Regions from separate parts of the Saccharopolyspora sp. NPDC000995 genome, predicted to be linked through region 2. Evidence: riboswitches for the same ligand, from Rfam matches in the RefSeq annotation. Region 2 holds a riboswitch; each other region holds the start of a gene.
What was found. Region 2 has a riboswitch for cobalamin ahead of ACWDKQ_RS02625 (ribonucleoside-diphosphate reductase subunit alpha). Riboswitches for the same ligand answer to the same signal wherever they lie in the genome.
Positions count from the first base shown of each region.

Region 1: linked by a shared signal. The riboswitch ahead of metE (5-methyltetrahydropteroyltriglutamate--homocysteine S-methyltransferase) and the one ahead of ACWDKQ_RS02625 (ribonucleoside-diphosphate reductase subunit alpha) in region 2 are both predicted to bind cobalamin.
Region 3: linked by a shared signal. The riboswitch ahead of ACWDKQ_RS14025 (HoxN/HupN/NixA family nickel/cobalt transporter) and the one ahead of ACWDKQ_RS02625 (ribonucleoside-diphosphate reductase subunit alpha) in region 2 are both predicted to bind cobalamin.

Region 1 covers NZ_JBSFLZ010000025.1:55,856-61,039, forward strand. Annotated here, with positions in the region: gene ACWDKQ_RS11780 (ABC transporter ATP-binding protein) at 1-658, shown strand, start outside; gene ACWDKQ_RS11785 (hypothetical protein) at 937-1,146, opposite strand; gene metE (5-methyltetrahydropteroyltriglutamate--homocysteine S-methyltransferase) at 1,266-3,542, opposite strand; cobalamin riboswitch at 3,674-3,928, opposite strand; gene ACWDKQ_RS11795 (RNA polymerase sigma factor) at 4,191-4,691, shown strand; gene ACWDKQ_RS11800 (methylated-DNA--[protein]-cysteine S-methyltransferase) at 4,688-5,184, shown strand, end outside.
Region 2 covers NZ_JBSFLZ010000003.1:116,636-121,819, reverse strand. Annotated here, with positions in the region: gene ACWDKQ_RS02625 (ribonucleoside-diphosphate reductase subunit alpha) at 1-1,339, opposite strand, end outside; cobalamin riboswitch at 1,452-1,665, opposite strand; gene ACWDKQ_RS02620 (hypothetical protein) at 2,028-2,267, shown strand; partial or broken gene ACWDKQ_RS02615 (hypothetical protein) at 2,648-3,088, shown strand; gene ACWDKQ_RS02610 (hypothetical protein) at 3,223-3,357, shown strand; gene ACWDKQ_RS02605 (ABC transporter substrate-binding protein) at 3,396-4,334, opposite strand; gene ACWDKQ_RS02600 (alpha-ketoglutarate-dependent dioxygenase AlkB family protein) at 4,468-5,115, shown strand.
Region 3 covers NZ_JBSFLZ010000033.1:28,300-33,483, forward strand. Annotated here, with positions in the region: gene ACWDKQ_RS14015 (sirohydrochlorin chelatase) at 1-577, opposite strand, end outside; gene ACWDKQ_RS14020 (precorrin-8X methylmutase) at 574-1,233, opposite strand; gene ACWDKQ_RS14025 (HoxN/HupN/NixA family nickel/cobalt transporter) at 1,230-2,282, opposite strand; cobalamin riboswitch at 2,360-2,484, opposite strand; gene ACWDKQ_RS14030 (DUF1876 domain-containing protein) at 2,902-3,171, shown strand; gene ACWDKQ_RS14035 (hypothetical protein) at 3,431-3,907, opposite strand; gene ACWDKQ_RS14040 (hypothetical protein) at 4,015-4,764, opposite strand; gene ACWDKQ_RS14045 (hypothetical protein) at 4,983-5,184, opposite strand, start outside.

The DNA of each region.
Region 1 (5,184 bases), on a different contig from region 2:
GGCCGGCACCAGCCTCGCCGTCGTCGGTGAAACCGGGTCCGGAAAAACAACGCTCAGCTACCTGGTGCCGCGCCTCTACGACGTCACCGACGGACAGGTGCGCATCGACGGTGTCGACGTGCGCGAGCTCGGCTTCGACACGCTCGCTGCCGCGGTCGGCATCGTCTCCCAGGAGCCATACCTGCTGCACGCCTCGGTGGCCGAGAACCTGCGCTTCGCCAAGCCCGACGCGACCGACGAACAACTGGTCGCCGCAGCGAAGGCGGCGCAGATCCACGACCCCATCGCAGCGCTGCCGGACGGCTACGACACCTTGGTCGGTGAGCGCGGATACCGGTTCTCCGGCGGGGAGAAGCAGCGGCTCGCGATCGCCCGCACGATCCTGCGCGACCCGCCGATCCTGATCCTCGACGAGGCCACCAGCGCCTTGGACACCCAGACAGAACGCGCGGTGCAGCAAGCTCTCGACGAGCTGTCCTCGGGCCGGACCACGATCACGATCGCGCACCGGTTGTCGACCGTGCGCCAGGCGGACCAGATCGTGGTGCTCGACGGCGGACAGATCGTGGAGCGCGGCACGCACGACGAACTGCTGTCTGCCGACGGCCGCTACGCGGCACTGGTCCGACACGACGACCACTTCCCATCCGCCGCGTGAACACCTGACCGCAGTCCCGTTCGGACGCACGCGGACGTCCACCTTCACCGATCATTGCACTCCGATTCACTTGAAGTTCAAGGTTCACCTCTGCGTCGATTCGGCAGTCTTTCCACCGGTGCCGATCGTGGACGGCGAGTCCGGCCGCATCTCCTCGCTGGCCATGCACGCCCCACCGGGTCCAGTCCAGCCGCCTACTCCGACCTCGTCCAGCTCCATTCGAACGCAGTGGGCCTGCGCTACGAAACCGGCATCGCGGGCCCAACAAAACGGCCAGGTTATGCGGCGCCCTTGGTGGACGAGAACACGCCGGTCAGCAACTCGCCGGTGATATCCGGGCCCCACAGCGCCACGACGCGTTCGCCCGCGCCGTAGGAGACCAGTTGCCCGGGAAGTCGCCGCCCTCGGCCGCCGAGAGCGGCGAATTCCCCCCGCACGGAATCGAATCCGGCCGCAACGGTGCCCTGCAACGTGCTCTCGTTCGACATCGGCACGCCCCTCGACTCGATCTGGTTCCCACCGGATCAAGCTGGCGGACGTCGGAAAATTCCCGGCACATCGGCCCGGTTCGCGGGCGGCGCCTTCTGCGCCGCCCGCGAGTCCGGCGTCAGCGCAGCTCGGAGACGGCCTCGACCATGTGCTTCAGCGCCGCCTCGACTTCGGCGTAGCCGCGGGTCTTCAGCCCGCAGTCTGGGTTGACCCACAACCGCTCCGCCGGAACGGCCGCGAGCGCGGCCCGCAACAGGTCCACGACCTCGGCGGTCTCGGGCACGCGCGGCGAGTGGATGTCGTAAACGCCGGGCCCGACACCTCGACTGAAGCCGGCCGCGTTGAGGTCGTCGAGCACCTCCATCCGCGAGCGGGCGGCCTCGATGCTGGTGACGTCGGCCTCCAGCGCAACAATCGCGTTGATCACATCGCCGAACTCCGAGTAGCACAGGTGGGTGTGAATCTGGGTGGACTCGGCGACGCCGCAGGTGGCCAGCCGGAACGACGTCACCGCCCAGTCCAGGTAGTCCGCGTGCTGCGCCGAACGCAGCGGCAACAGTTCACGCAAGGCGGGTTCGTCGACCTGGACGACCCGGATGCCGGCCGCTTCCAGGTCGTTCACCTCGTCCCGGATGGCCAGCGCGACCTGCTTCGCGGTGTCCGCAAGCGGCTGGTCGTCACGGACGAACGACCACGCCAGGATCGTCACCGGGCCGGTTAGCATGCCCTTGACCGGTTTCTCGGTCAACCGCTGGGCGTAGCTGGTCCACTCGACCGTGATCGGTTTCGGGCGGGCAACGTCGCCGAACAGGATCGGCGGCCGCACGCACCGCGATCCGTACGACTGCACCCAGCCGTTGTCGGTGCTGGCGAAGCCGTCCAGGTTCTCGGCGAAGTACTGAACCATGTCATTACGCTCGGGTTCGCCGTGCACCAGGACGTCGAAACCGATCTCCTCCTGCAGCCGGATGACGCGCCCGATCTCGTCCCGCATCCGCTGCCGGTAGGTCGCCTGGTCGATGCGGCCGGAGCGCAACGCGGCGCGTGCCTTGCGGACGTCCGAGGTCTGCGGGAACGAACCGATCGTCGTGGTCGGCAATGCGGGCAGGCGCAAGGACTTCTGCTGTGCGGCGCGCCTCACCTCGTATTCGCTGCGCTGCGAGTACTCCGGCCGCAAAGCCTGCAGCCGCGCCTGGACGCGGTGGTTGCGGACCCGGTCCGCGCTGGCGCGGTCGGCTATCGCGGCTCGTGCCTCGGCCAGCTCATCGGCCACCGCGTCGCGGCCCTCGCTGAGCGCACGGCCGAGGACGACCACCTCGCGAACCTTCTGCGCGGCGAAAGCCAACCAGGACTTCACCTGCGGATCGATGTCGGCTTCCGCCGCAACGTCGTACGGAACGTGGAGCAAGGAGCACGACGTGCTGACCGCTACCTCGTCCGCCGAGCCGAGCAGCGTGGCTGCGGTTGCAAGCGCCTTGTCCAGGTCCGTGCGCCAGATGTTGCGCCCGTCGACGAGCCCGGCGACCAGGGTTTTGCCGCTCAGGCCTCGAACCGTCGACAGCGAATCCACTGTGGACCTCCCGGCGACGAGATCGACGGCGAGCGCCTCGACCGGGCTGGACGCCAGCACGCCCAGAGCCTCGCCGAGATCACCGAAGTAGGCTGCGACCAGCAGGTTCGGGCGCTCCTCCAGTTCACCGAGCCGCTGGTACGCGGCGCTCAGCGCATCTAGCTCGTCCGGAGTGCGATCCGCGGCGAACGCTGGCTCGTCCAGCTGCACCCACTCCACACCGGCCCGGCGCAGTTCGCCCAGCAGTTCCGCGTAAGCATCGAGCAGCCCGTTGAGCTGATCCATCGGCCGGAACAACTCGGGGGCTCCGTCGGCGGGTTTGGCCAGCAGCAGGAAGGTGAGCGGGCCGACCAGCACCGGTCGGGTGGTCACGCCCTCCGCCGCGGCCTCCCGGTACTGCTCCACCGGCGTGCGTTCGACCAGCGAGAACCGCGTGTCCGGACCGATCTCGGGGACCAGGTAGTGGTAGTTGGTGTCGAACCACTTCGTCATCTCCAGCGGCGGCGCGGATTCCACCCCGCGCGCCATCGCGAAGTAGGTGTCCAGCGGCCCCAACCCGAGCCCGGCGAAGCGCGGCGGGACCGCGCCGAAGGTAACCGCAGTGTCCAACACCTGGTCGTAGAACGAGAACGTGTTGCCCGGCACAGAATCCAGGCCCGCGTCCCGCAGCGCGCGCCACGCGTCGACGCGCAGTTCCCGCGCGACCGCGCGCAGTTCCGCCTCGTCGATGCGGGACGACCAGTAGCGCTCCAACGCGCGCTTGAGTTCCCGGTTGGGGCCGATCCTGGGAAAGCCGAGTACAGTAGATCCGATCTTGCTGGTCAACGCCCTCTCCTCGCGAGCTCGACGACAAATGCCCCGAGGTCTGGGAAGGCGCAGGCGAACCGGCAACGCCGCGCGGCGCGAACCGATCGTCGGCCAGGCCCTCCCGCGAGACCCCGGACCGCGCGCACCAACGGGTGCGCGCACCAGTGGCAGGTCTTCGGACTCGCGGGCGCGTCCCGGCCGACGCCGGTGTTTCTACTGACCGTCGCTTCCCAGGCACGCGTGCCCAGTGCTGTGCCCGGTCTCGGACCGGGGACGGCGTTCGTTCCCACTCACCGCTGCGGGGCAGTCCCGGATTCGCACCGGATTCCCTCTTGCCTCGCCCGCCCGCGGCCGCGGCTCTCGTCGCGATCCGGGGTGGACGAACCACCAGCACAACCGAGGCTACCGACTGGCAAGCCGTTGGCAAGGGCCCAGGGGATGCGCGGACCGTGCCGGAGGGCCACCGCGCATCCGGTGACTTCCGTGGTGAACACGCCATTCCGGTCCGCCCTCCCGCGTCGGTGAGAGGCTCGTCACGCGGGGTGCTACGCCGAGCCGCCGGGCCGCCGCGGCGTGCGACCGGCAAGTGCCACTCGGGCGGGTAACGATCGCGCAGTGGGCCGGATCCGCATCTCACGTTCGGCCGGGCCGGGCCGTCTACGGGGAGTGAAAGTGAAACCGTTCGAGCAGATCGTTTACGAGTACGGCCCGATGGTGCTGCGGGTGTGCCGGGCCGTGCTCGGACCGGCCGAAGCCGAGGACGCCTGGTCCGAGACGTTCCTGGCCGCGCTGCGCGCCTTCCCGGAGCTCGCCGAGGACGCGAACGTGGAGGCCTGGCTGGTCACGATCGCCCACCGCAAGGCGGTCGACGCCACCCGGGCGACGGCACGCCGACCGGTGGTGGTCGAGCGCCTGCCCGAGCGGCCCAGCACTACCGGCCGACCGGAGGACTGGGACGGAGACCTGTGGGCGGCGCTGAGCGCGCTGCCGACCAAGCAGCGCATGGCGGTGGCCTACCACTACCTGGCCGACCTGCCCTACTCCGAGATCGCCGCGATCCTTGGCGGCAGCACCGATGCCGCCCGCCGGGCCGCGGCGGACGGCATAAAGACCCTGCGCAAGACGTACAGGCATGCCACGAGCGTGGGAGAGGAAGCGTGGCGATGACGATCCACGAAAACGACGACAGGCGCCTGTTCGACGCACTCCAGGCGATCGATTTCGACGCCAGCAAGCGCCTGCACATCGAGCTGGTGAACGTCGCCCAGCGGGAAGGCCTGCTCGACGTCGCCTACCGCACGATGGACACCCCGGTCGGCGAACTGCTGCTGGCCGCGACCGAACGCGGACTGGTGCGGGTCGCCTTCGCTCACCAGGGGCACGACGCGGTCCTCGAGTCGCTGGCCGCGGCGATCAGCCCGCGAATTCTTCGGGCACCGGACCGGTTGGACGAGGTCGCCCGGCAGATCGATCAGTACTTCTCTGGGCAGCGGCGCACCTTCGACCTGCCGCTGGACTGGCGCCTCTCGCGCGGGTTCCGGCTCAACGTGCTATCGCACCTGCCCGACATCGCCTACGGCCGCACCGCCAGCTACGCCGAGGTCGCCGCGGCCGCGGGAAGCCCGAAAGCGGTGCGCGCGGCGGGTACCGCGTGCGCGAC
Region 2 (5,184 bases):
CGGCCACCTCGTCGGTGCTGGTGTTCAGGGTGATCTCGGTGCACAGGTTGGAGGAGTGCACGACCCCGCTGTGCTGCTGCGGCGACCGCAGGTTGCACGGGTCCTTGAAAGTGATCCAGGGGTGGCCGGTCTCGAAGAGCATCGTCAGCATCCGGCGCCACAGCTCCAGCGCGCGCACCCGGCGGAACACGCGGATCTCGCCGCGGTCGGCCGCTTGCTCGTAGGCGCGGTAGCGCTCGGCGAACGCCTTGCCGTAGAGGTTGTGAAGGTCAGGCGTCTCATCTGGGGAGAACAGCGTCCACTGCTCATCGGCCTCGACGCGTCGCAGGAACTCGTCGGGCACCCAGTTCGCGGTGTTCATGTCGTGGGTGCGGCGGCGGTCGTCGCCGGTGTTCTTGCGCAGGTCGAGGAACTCCTCGACGTCGATGTGCCAGGTCTCCAGGTATGCGCACACCGCGCCCTTGCGCCGGCCGCCCTGGTTGACTGCCACGGCGGTGTCGTTGGCGATCTTCAGGAACGGCACCACGCCCTGGGACTTGCCGTTGGTACCGTTGATGTGGGCCCCGATGCCGCGCACCGGCGTCCAGTCGTTGCCCAGTCCGCCCGCGTACTTCGACAGTCGCGCGTTGTTGCTGATGGAGTGGAAGATCCCGGAAAGGTCGTCATCCACAGTGGTCAGGAAGCACGAGGACAGCTGCGGCCGGGTGGTGCCAGCGTTGAACAGGGTCGGCGTCGAGCACATGAAGTCGAACGTCGACAGCAGGTGATAGAACTCGATCGCCCGCTCCTCGCGGTCGCCCTCGCGTAGCGCCAGGCCCATCGCGACGCGCATGAAGAACGCCTGCGGCAGCTCGAACCGGGTGCCGTCTTCGTGCAGGAAGTAGCGGTCGTAGAGGGTCTGCAGGCCGAGGAAGCCGAAGGCCAGGTCGCGTTCCGGCACCAGGGCGCGGCCCAGCCGGTCGAGGTCGAAGGAGCCCAGTTCCGGGTCGAGCCGCTCCAGTTCTACACCGCGGTGCACGTAGTCGGCGAAGTACGCCGGGTAGTGGTCGCGCATCTGCTCCTGGTCGGCCTCCTGCGGCTCGCCCAGGAAGCTCAGCGCCTCGCGGCGCATCCGGTCCAGCAGGAGGCGGGCCGTGACCTGCGAATAGTTCGGCTCGGTCTCGATGAGCGTGCGTGCCGCCATGACCTGGGCCAGCGAGAGCTCGTCGTCGCTGATGCCGGCGTAGCCGGTGCGCCGCACCTCTTCGAGCACGGCATCGGCCGACACGCCGGGCAGGCCGGCGCAGGCTTGGTGGACCACTGTGGACACGCGGGTCCAGTCGTTGAGTGTCGCCGTCACGGGCTCTCTCCCTCGCGAGCTCGGCGGACCACGACGGCGCGCGAGGAGACACGGCGGCAGGGGCCGCTGGTCGTCCGCGCGGACCCGCCCTCGAAGTCCCGGACAGCACGCTTCGCAACGTGCACCGGTGGCAGGTCTTCGGACTCACGGGCGGCCTACTGGTCGTGGCTTCCCAGGCTGCTCGCCCAGTGCTCTACCCGTTGCCGTCAGGCAGTCGGGTCACGACGTTCGTTCCCGTTCACCGCTGCGGGGCAGTCCCGGATTCGCACCGGGTTCCCTCTTGCCTCACCGGACGCATCCGGTGAACCACCAGCGAGCGACACACTACATGTTGGGTTCCGGGAGTGATCGGAAGGGCAGATAACGGCGCGTCGTGGTCCCGGTCGGCAGTGCGGGCGAGGTGGCTGAGACTTGGCGGCTGGAGGCCAGCGAAAGGGGTAGCGGTAGACGAGGCGAAGCTCCGGTCGTTGGTTTCGGAGTTGACGGCGGCGGAGAAGGCACGGTGGCTCCACCGGTACCGACTTTTGAACCCTGCACCCGATGCCGGAGATCGGGCTACGGTCGTTGGTGCAATCCGACGGGCCGACCGGGGTGCACGGTACGGCATGACGAGCGCGACCGTCGCTGTTGCTTCCGGTGGCGTCCGCGCTGGTGGCGACCTGGGATCGGGCGGCGGCGCGGACAGCGGGTGAGGCGTTCGGCGACGAGGCTCGGCGACGGGGTTTGGCACGTGGTGCTGGCGTCGACGATCAACGTGCACCGAAGTCCTTTCGGGGGGAGGCATTTCGAGAACTTCTCGCAGGAGCCGCTGCTGATCGCCGAGATCGGTCCCGAGGTCCTCGCGGGCATCCAGTCGCGTGGGGCAAGATCCCGGAAGAAGTTCTCGACGACAAGGTCCTGCGGGTGCTGCGATCGGCAGATCGGGTAGGTGCTTTCGAAGATTCCGAACCCCGGCGGCTCGCGGAGCAGGGATTCGTTTGCTGCGCAACGAGATCGTGGACGACGCGTCGCTGCTGCCGATCGGCCCGAAGGTCGCCATGGTCGCGATGATCGGCGATAACGCCACCATCCCGGCGGTGTAGGGCGGCGGGTCGTCGCACGTCAGCCGCCGCACGTGGTGACTCCGCTGGATGGATTGCGTGCGGGGCGGCCCGACGCGGATGTGGTTACCAGCGCGGTGTGCGGCATCGGCGATTGCTGGGCGTGCGGACGTTGCTGATCCGGCTGGCGAAGGCACCGGTATCCGGGTCGAATACCTCGGCAACAAGAAGAAGTCCGCGACAGCGAGTGCGCGGAACCGAGAAGCTGATGTGGCTCGGCGGCCTGCCGTCCATCGAAGTCGTTGCGGTTGCGGGGGAATCTCCAACTCGATCTCGGCGAGCACGTGTTCGGGGTGAACGGCACCGGCGCTTCCGCTACGAGCTCTCCGGCCGGGAGGTGCTGAATGCGGACGTGGTGCGCACCAACGGGATCGACGATCCGCTGGGCGACATGCTGGAACCACCCGAGCAGCGGTTCAACGTCGTGCTCGTCGAGTCGGACCAGGACGCCGACGGCCGGGCAGCCATGACCGTCGAGTTCACCCCGCAGCGCATCGACGCGCTGGTGGCGGTCGGAATCGGGCACCGAGCGCAGGTATGCGACGACGCGTCCGAACTCGCCGCCGCGCTGGCGATCGCCCGCGACGCCGACGTCGCGGTGGTCGTGGTCGGCACCAACGACGAGGTCGAGACCGAGGGCCGCGACCGCGCCTCGCTGGACCTGCCGAGCTCGCAGAACGAGCTGGTCCGCAAGGTTGCCGACGGCGAACCCGAACTCCGTCATGGTGGTCAACGCCGGTTCGCCGGTGCTGATGCTGCTGATGCCCTGGGCTTCCGACGCGGTTGGCGGGATTCGCCATCGCCGAGGCCGAGGCGGGAGCCGAGGTGTCGGTGGTGGTGGACGTCGAACCGGGCGGCGAGTTCGCGGTGGGGCGCAGCGCCGGGGACCTGCGGATTCGCGCAGCGAAGAGCCCGTGAGTCCGGCGGACGGACCCCGCGGGCTCTTCGCTCGGTCACTACTGCGGGAAGGCCTTCTGCAGGTCGTCCAGGACCAGGTTGGCGGCGATCGGGCCGAGGCCGAGGAACCAGGTGTCGTCGTGCACTTCGACGGCCTTGCCGCTCTTCACGACACCGAGCGTCGTCCACTGCACGGAGTTGACCACGTCGGTCAGCTGCTGCTTGGCGGTTTCGCCGTAGGCGGCGTAGAACAATTGGTCGCCGTCGACCTGGGAGATCTGCTCGCGGCTGATCTTGGTGAAGGTCTGGTCGGTCTGCTGGTTGTCGGGGCGGCCGAAACCCGCGTCGGCCAGGATCGTGCCGATGAACGAGCCCTTGCTGTACAGGCGGATGTCGCCGGGGATGAACCGCAGCATGCTGATCTTGCGGGCAGCGGGGTCGCCGGCCTGCTTGCCGATGTCGGCGGCGCGCTGCTGGTAGGTGTCGAGGATCTGCTGCGCCTCGGCCTTCTTGCCCAACGCCTCGGCGTCGAGCAGGAAGTTCTGCTTCCAGGTCTTGCCGACGCTCTCGGCGAACACCGTCGGCGCGATCTTGCTCAGCGCGTCGTAGTTCTGGTCGTCGCGCACCTTGCTGGAGAGGATCAGGTCGGGCTTGAGCGCGGCGATCTTCTCCAGGTTGGGCGAGCCGATGGTGCCGACGATCTCGAGGTTGCCGGCCTTCTCGGCGAGGTACGGCTGCAGGGTCTTGTTGGCGTCCGGCAGCACGGTGCCGACCGGCTTGATCCCAAGCGCCAGCACCGCATCGAGCTCCCCGGTGTCGAGAACGACGACGCGCTGCGGGTTACCAGCGATCTTGGTCTGCCCCTTGGCGTGCGTGACGATTCGCTCGTCGCCTTGGGGTGCGGCGGGCTGCTGGGGAGTCGACGAGCCGCACGCGGCGACGGTGCCGAGCGCGAGCACTGCGGTGACGGCCGCGAGCAGTCGACGGGGACGGAACATGATGCTCCCTGCTATTTGGTTGGCTCCAAAAGTTTGGCAAGCCTAACCTGGCTGAGGAAGGGAAACCAGCTTTGAGAGGGTTGTCACGGGGGAGCCGCCGCGAAGATGATTATGGCGTGGTAAAGGGGCGGACATGGAGTCGTTGATCCCGCGGGAGCGGGCCGAGATAGCCCCGGGCGCGGTGCACCTGCCCGACTGGCTCGACCTCGACCAGCAGCGCGAACTGGTCGTCGCGTGCCGGGAGTGGGCGCGCTCCCCGGCGGGCATGCGCTCCGCGCGGTTGCCGAGTCGGGGAGTGATGTCGGTGCGCACGGTGTGCCTCGGCTGGCACTGGTACCCCTACCGGTACTCGCGAACCGCCGACGACGGAGATGGCTCGCCGGTGACGCCGTTCCCGGCCTGGCTCGGCGACTTGGGGCGCAGGGCGCTGGCCGAAGCCTACGGCCGCGCCGCCGACGATTACCAACCGGACGTCGCACTGGTCAACTTCTACGACGACACGGCGAGGATGGGAATGCACCAGGATCGCGACGAGCAGAGCCGGAAACCGGTGGTGTCGCTGAGCCTCGGCGACAAGTGCGTTTTCAGGTTCGGCAACACGGAGAACCGGAACCGGCCGTGGACGGACGTGGAACTGTGCTCGGGAGACCTGTTCGTCTTTGGCGGCGAATCCCGCCTGGCCTACCACGGAGTCCCGAAGACGTACCCGGGAACCGGACCGGACGTGGGCATGACGGCAGGCCGCCTGAACATAACCCTCCGGGTGTCGGGAATGGACTGAAGTTCCAGCCGGTCAACACCCGTGAGTACTTTGAGCCGCTGTAACAGCCTGCCGTCGCACCCCAAAACC
Region 3 (5,184 bases), on a different contig from region 2:
CGATCCGCTTCGCCCCGAGCCTGCGAGCTCGTTCCAGCCCACCGGCGACGTCCGGTGGTGCCAGGGAGATGAACGCGGTTTCTACCGTGTCGAAGCCGCAGGTCTCCTGCAAGAGCCGTGAGACCTTGCACACTTCGGCGTTGGCGTCCGGGTCGGTGGAGCCGCGGCCGACGAGCACCACGGCGGTGTCGGGCCAGTCGGCGCGCGGTACCACGGCCTCGATCCGTTCGGCGAGCAGTTCTAGGAGGATCGGGTGCGGTCCGAGCGGGCGGCCGAACACGAACGACGTGCCAGGGTGTCGACGGACTTCGCGTTCCAGCGCGGCCGGGATGTCGCCCTTGCCGTGTCCGGCGGCGACGAGCACGAGCGGCACGGCGGCCATCCGGCGGTGGCCGCGGGCGGTGAGTTCGCTCCAGGCTTCGGTGACCGCAGGGGCGGACAGCTCGATGAACCCGCCTGCGGTGTCGACGCCTGCGGCCGACATCCGGGTGCGCAGGCGGTCGAGGAAGGCGTGGAACTCCGTCACACCACCTTCGTCCACCGTGCCGTGGCCCACGACCAGCAGCGGTTCGGTCACCGATTACCTCCAGGTTCTGCCCAGTAGAGGAGGGCGTTGATCGCGGCGGCGGCGATGGCCGCACCGCCGCGTTCGGTCAAAGTGGTAACGGCCGGTAGGCCGCTACGCCGCAGCGCGGCTTTGGCGTGGACCGCGCCGACGAAGCCGACCGGGACGCCGACGACGAGCGCTGGGTTGAGCCGGCCGGTCTCGGCAAGGCGGATCAGCTCGAACAGCGCGGTCGGGGCGTTTCCGATGGCCCACACCGCGCCGTCGGGGTGTTCTTCGGCGGCCAGCCGGATGCCCGCCGCCGAGCGAGTCAAGCCGGCGGTCGCGGCGAGCTCGGCGACGCCGGAGCGTTCCAGGCCGATTTCGGTCGGGCGCGCGGTGATTCCAGCCGCGACCATGCGCACGTCGGTGATCAGCGGCGCGCCGTCGAGCAGCGCCGCCCGCCCGGTCCGCAGCGCGGTTTCGCCGGCGACGACTTCGCCGGTCCAGCTCGGGTCCGCGGTGGTGTGCACGACGCGCTCGACGACCGCCCTGGTCAACGGCGGGAAGTGGGCGAAATCGGCCCTGGCCCGCATGATCCGGTAGGACTCTGTCTCTATCGGGTGCACGGTGCGGTCGGCTGGAGTGCCGCCGCTGCTTTCCCCGGCTGTTGCGAAACCGCCGCTCATTCGACTTCCGGTTCCTTCCGAGATGTGAGGCGCCACCACAGCGCCGCCCCGCCCCAGACCGCCAGGAACAGCCCGAGCGTGATGTAGCCGAGCAGTTCGAACTGGTCGCTCACGGCCGCGATCCCGTCCAGGAACAACAGCCCGTGCTCCGCCAGCAGTCCACAGAGGACGATGAAGGCGATCACGACGGCCAGCACGACGGTCAGGGCCGTGGTGGTCACGTTCACCCACAGCCGCCGCAGGGGCCGCGCCAGCGACCAAGTGTAGGCGCGGGACATCAGCATCCCGTCCACGCTGTCTACTGTGCACATGCCGGCGGCGAACAGCAGCGGCAGGCTCAGCACCGCGATGGCGGACAGGTGCTCGGTCGGCGACACCATGGCCAGCACCGTGATCTCGGTGGCCGTCTGCATGCCGAGCCCGAACAGCAGCCCGATGCCGAACAGGTGCCAGGAGCGGCCGACGCCGCGCATCCGCCCGCGCAGCAGCCGGGCGAGCAGGCCGCGCCGCCCCAATACCAGTTCGACCTCGGTCTCCTCGACCGCGCCGCGGCGGGCGCGGCTCAGCAACCGCAGCGCATCGCGCAGCACCAGCGCATTGAGCACGGCCAACGTGCTCAGCACGGCGATCACGATCAGGTCCACGACGGTGGCGACCTGCACCCCGGCTTGTTCGGCCCACTTCTGCGCAGCGGGTCCGGCGATGAAGGCGATCGCGACGGCGAGGAACAGCACGACGCTGGCGTGCCCGAGCGCGAACCACATGCCGGTCGACACCGGTCGGCGGCCGCGCTGCATCAGCAGCCTCGTCGCGTCGTCGATCACCGCGACGTGATCCGCGTCGAACCCGTGGCGCAGGCCGAGCAGGTACGCCGTAGTCCCGGCGGCGGCCAGCCCACCGACCGCGCTGAACGATTCCTGCTGCAGCAGGTAGGCGCTCCAGCCCGCTAGGTGGAGCGTCCCGACGGCGACCAGCACGACCGCTGCTTTCCGGCGCTCGGTGGCGCCCCAACCGGCCTGCGGCCGACTCGCTTCGGCATCCCAAGACATGGGATCTCCGACCTCCAGGGTTTCCCGCCCGAGGGGCTCGGTGTCCGCGCGTCGCGGCGCGACGCGGGGCCGACGCGCAGTCTCCTGACTCCCGGATCGACGTGGTTCCCCTGCCTTCCAGCTGCTGGCAGCCGTGGCAACGAGTGGGGCCCACTCCCCGGTCACAGTGGCGGGACCGTCCCGGATTCGCACCGGGTTCCTGCACTGTCGGCGGCCGTATCTTTCCCTGCCCACGACACGAGGTCAAACCCCCTGATGACGATCCCGGCGATGATCCGCTGCGGGCGGTGGCGCGCGGACCGGGTGCCTGGGGCGGCGATCCCGCGCGAAATCGCCGCACGACTTTCCCAGAAGTGCCGCAGGGCGGGACGGATCCAGAACCCCGCCAGCGCCGCCCGCCTGCGGTGCAAACCGATTCGCGGAGGCCCTCGGCTGCGCCGTTTGTTTGACGACACAGCCTGATTGGGTACGTCCGACTTACCAATCTGCGCGGCCGATCGCCGGCGCCCGTAGTGCGTGCGGTCCGCTCTTTCGCGGTTGCGGTCGGCCAGCGCATGCTTGGACTACGGCGACCTCGATGGCCTGCGGGTACGCGGGCCGACGGGGACAGGAGGCGACCATGAACGAGACCCACACCATCACGTTGAACCTGCAGGTCGTGGAGGCGGGCGCGAAGACCACCGCCGACGTCGGTTTCACCACACCGGGCGGTCAGGCGCTGCACGGCCACGGCACTGCGCGACGCCACCCGGACGACCCGGAGGTACCGCAGATCGGCGACGAGATCGCGATCGCCCGCGCGCTGTTCGAGCTGGCGCACAAGTTGCTGGACAACGCGGCCAACGACATCGGCGAGCGCCTGCACCGCCGCGTGCACCTGCCCGCCTGACGCACAGGTGAAGGGCATCTTCGGCGGTCTGAACTGCTCCCCGAAGGTGCCCTTCACCTAGAACTGCAGCCCGATGAGCTGTGCTGTTCGTGTTATCCCAGGTCATTGCGGCTCTTTGAGCCTTCCCCAAAATATCACTGCATGACCTTGTGGTGCCTTTGGTATTGCCTGGTCACGGCCTTGCTGGACCTGCGCTGCTACCTGGCTGCTACGCCCAAGATCCACAGGTTGCGGCGGCTGCTACGCGCAAGTTCGAGGGCTAGTCCCGCTCGGCTCCATCCGGCCAGATGACGGTAACCGGGAGGTCACGCTCACGAGCAGCATCCACAACATCAGCCGTACCCCCGTAGCCACGAGCGAGCTTGCCGTCCCACACTGCGACGAGGCGATCTGCCAGCTCGATCATCTTGACGCTGGCCGCCATGTGGGACTCGGAGGTCGAGTCGGGGAAGTCGAGCCGAATGATCTTCGAGGCCTGACTGAACAGTTCGTCGTAGTCGGCGTGGTGCTCTTCGGGGAGCTTCTCACGGTAGTTGACTGCTGGAACGATGATGATCAGCGACCCGCCTTGATCGAGGACAGCACGGGCGAAGAGGGCATCCGCTCCATCAGCGATGCAACTCAGCCCGGTCAGGGATTCGCCGTACTTCGCTAGCTCGGCGCGAAGCGCATGGTCCACCAGCGTGGTGGTCTGCTGCGGCAACCCGCGGTGTCCCGTCACAGCAAGTCGCGTCACAGTGACTCCTTCAGTCGTAGAGGTCGATCAACATCCGGTCGAGCAGGTTGGCGTCGCCGCACTTCGTGGTCATCCCGGAATTAGACCCTCGCCGCCTAGACTCTTGATTAACGAGTCCAACTCCCGGGGACCACTTCAGCGAGACGACACGCTTCGTCCTCTTGCCGCATAGACACCATGAGACTGGCGTGCTCGACCTTCGCAAGCGCCAACGGCTTGGGCGCAGTGATCGTGGGAATCGAGGCTGCATAGGCCGCACGGGAACCCGCGTGATCGCCCAGGGCCGCAAGCGCGGTCGACTGGTATCGAGCTGCTTTGGCAGAGGTGAACGCGAACAGCCACGGCCACTGGGCATCGCTGGCCTGGCGGTCGGTGTTGCGCTGAGCTGTTCGGAGCGCGTCAAACGTCTGCGCTCGATCTCCCATCGCTCCGAACGCGACAGCGCGCAAGGAGGCCAACCATGCGCGTGCGGCAGCCGGAGTGCGATTGTCGTGGTACTTCGCAGCCCGATCGAGCAGATGCAACCCCTGGCGGGGATCACCCATCTCCACTGCGTAGTGGCCCAAGCTGGCTGTCATGCAGGAAACCAGCAGCGAATTTCGAGACGATTCCGCGTAGCGAATGCTCTCCTTGTAACGAGCGCGAGCCGTCGCTGAGTCTCCTCGATCTGCCGCAAGCCATGCTGCGAGCCCAGCGATCTCGCTCAGTGTTGCAAAGCCCTTGCCGTTCCGAACCTTCTCGTGCACCACTTGCTTGGCCAGTCGTAGATGCCCTTCGGCGGCCGGAGCGAGGTACTGAGACGAGACGCTGGATTCCATGCGCCGGTAGTCCTGAGTCGGACCTGCGACTGCCGACACGAGATCATCCTGGCCACCTTCCAGCGCCGGAGCGACTGGCGTTGCGCGTGCCAGCGCAGCGCTCGCTCCGAGCCCAAGGGTGGTTCGTAGAAACGTTTTGCGGTCCACGTCTTCCGTGTTACACCCGCCGCTTCCCTTCCTAAACCCAAGCTCGGCGTCGGTTGCAACTTCAAGGACAGCACGAAGCGCTGCGCGGTAGCGCGCAGCTGGCCACCTGATTACGCCCCGCTCCCACGGTTCATCACCATCGCGGTCACGTGCGCCTGCTGGTACCCGGCGTCGAGGTCGTTGTACTGCGCGACGTGGTCCAGGTTGGCGTCCAGCTCGGGCTTACCGCCGAGCCGGAACCCCTGCAGGTCGATGCGCTCTTCCAGTGCGTCGACCACAAGACGGGGCCAGTTGATCACTACCTGGCGGACT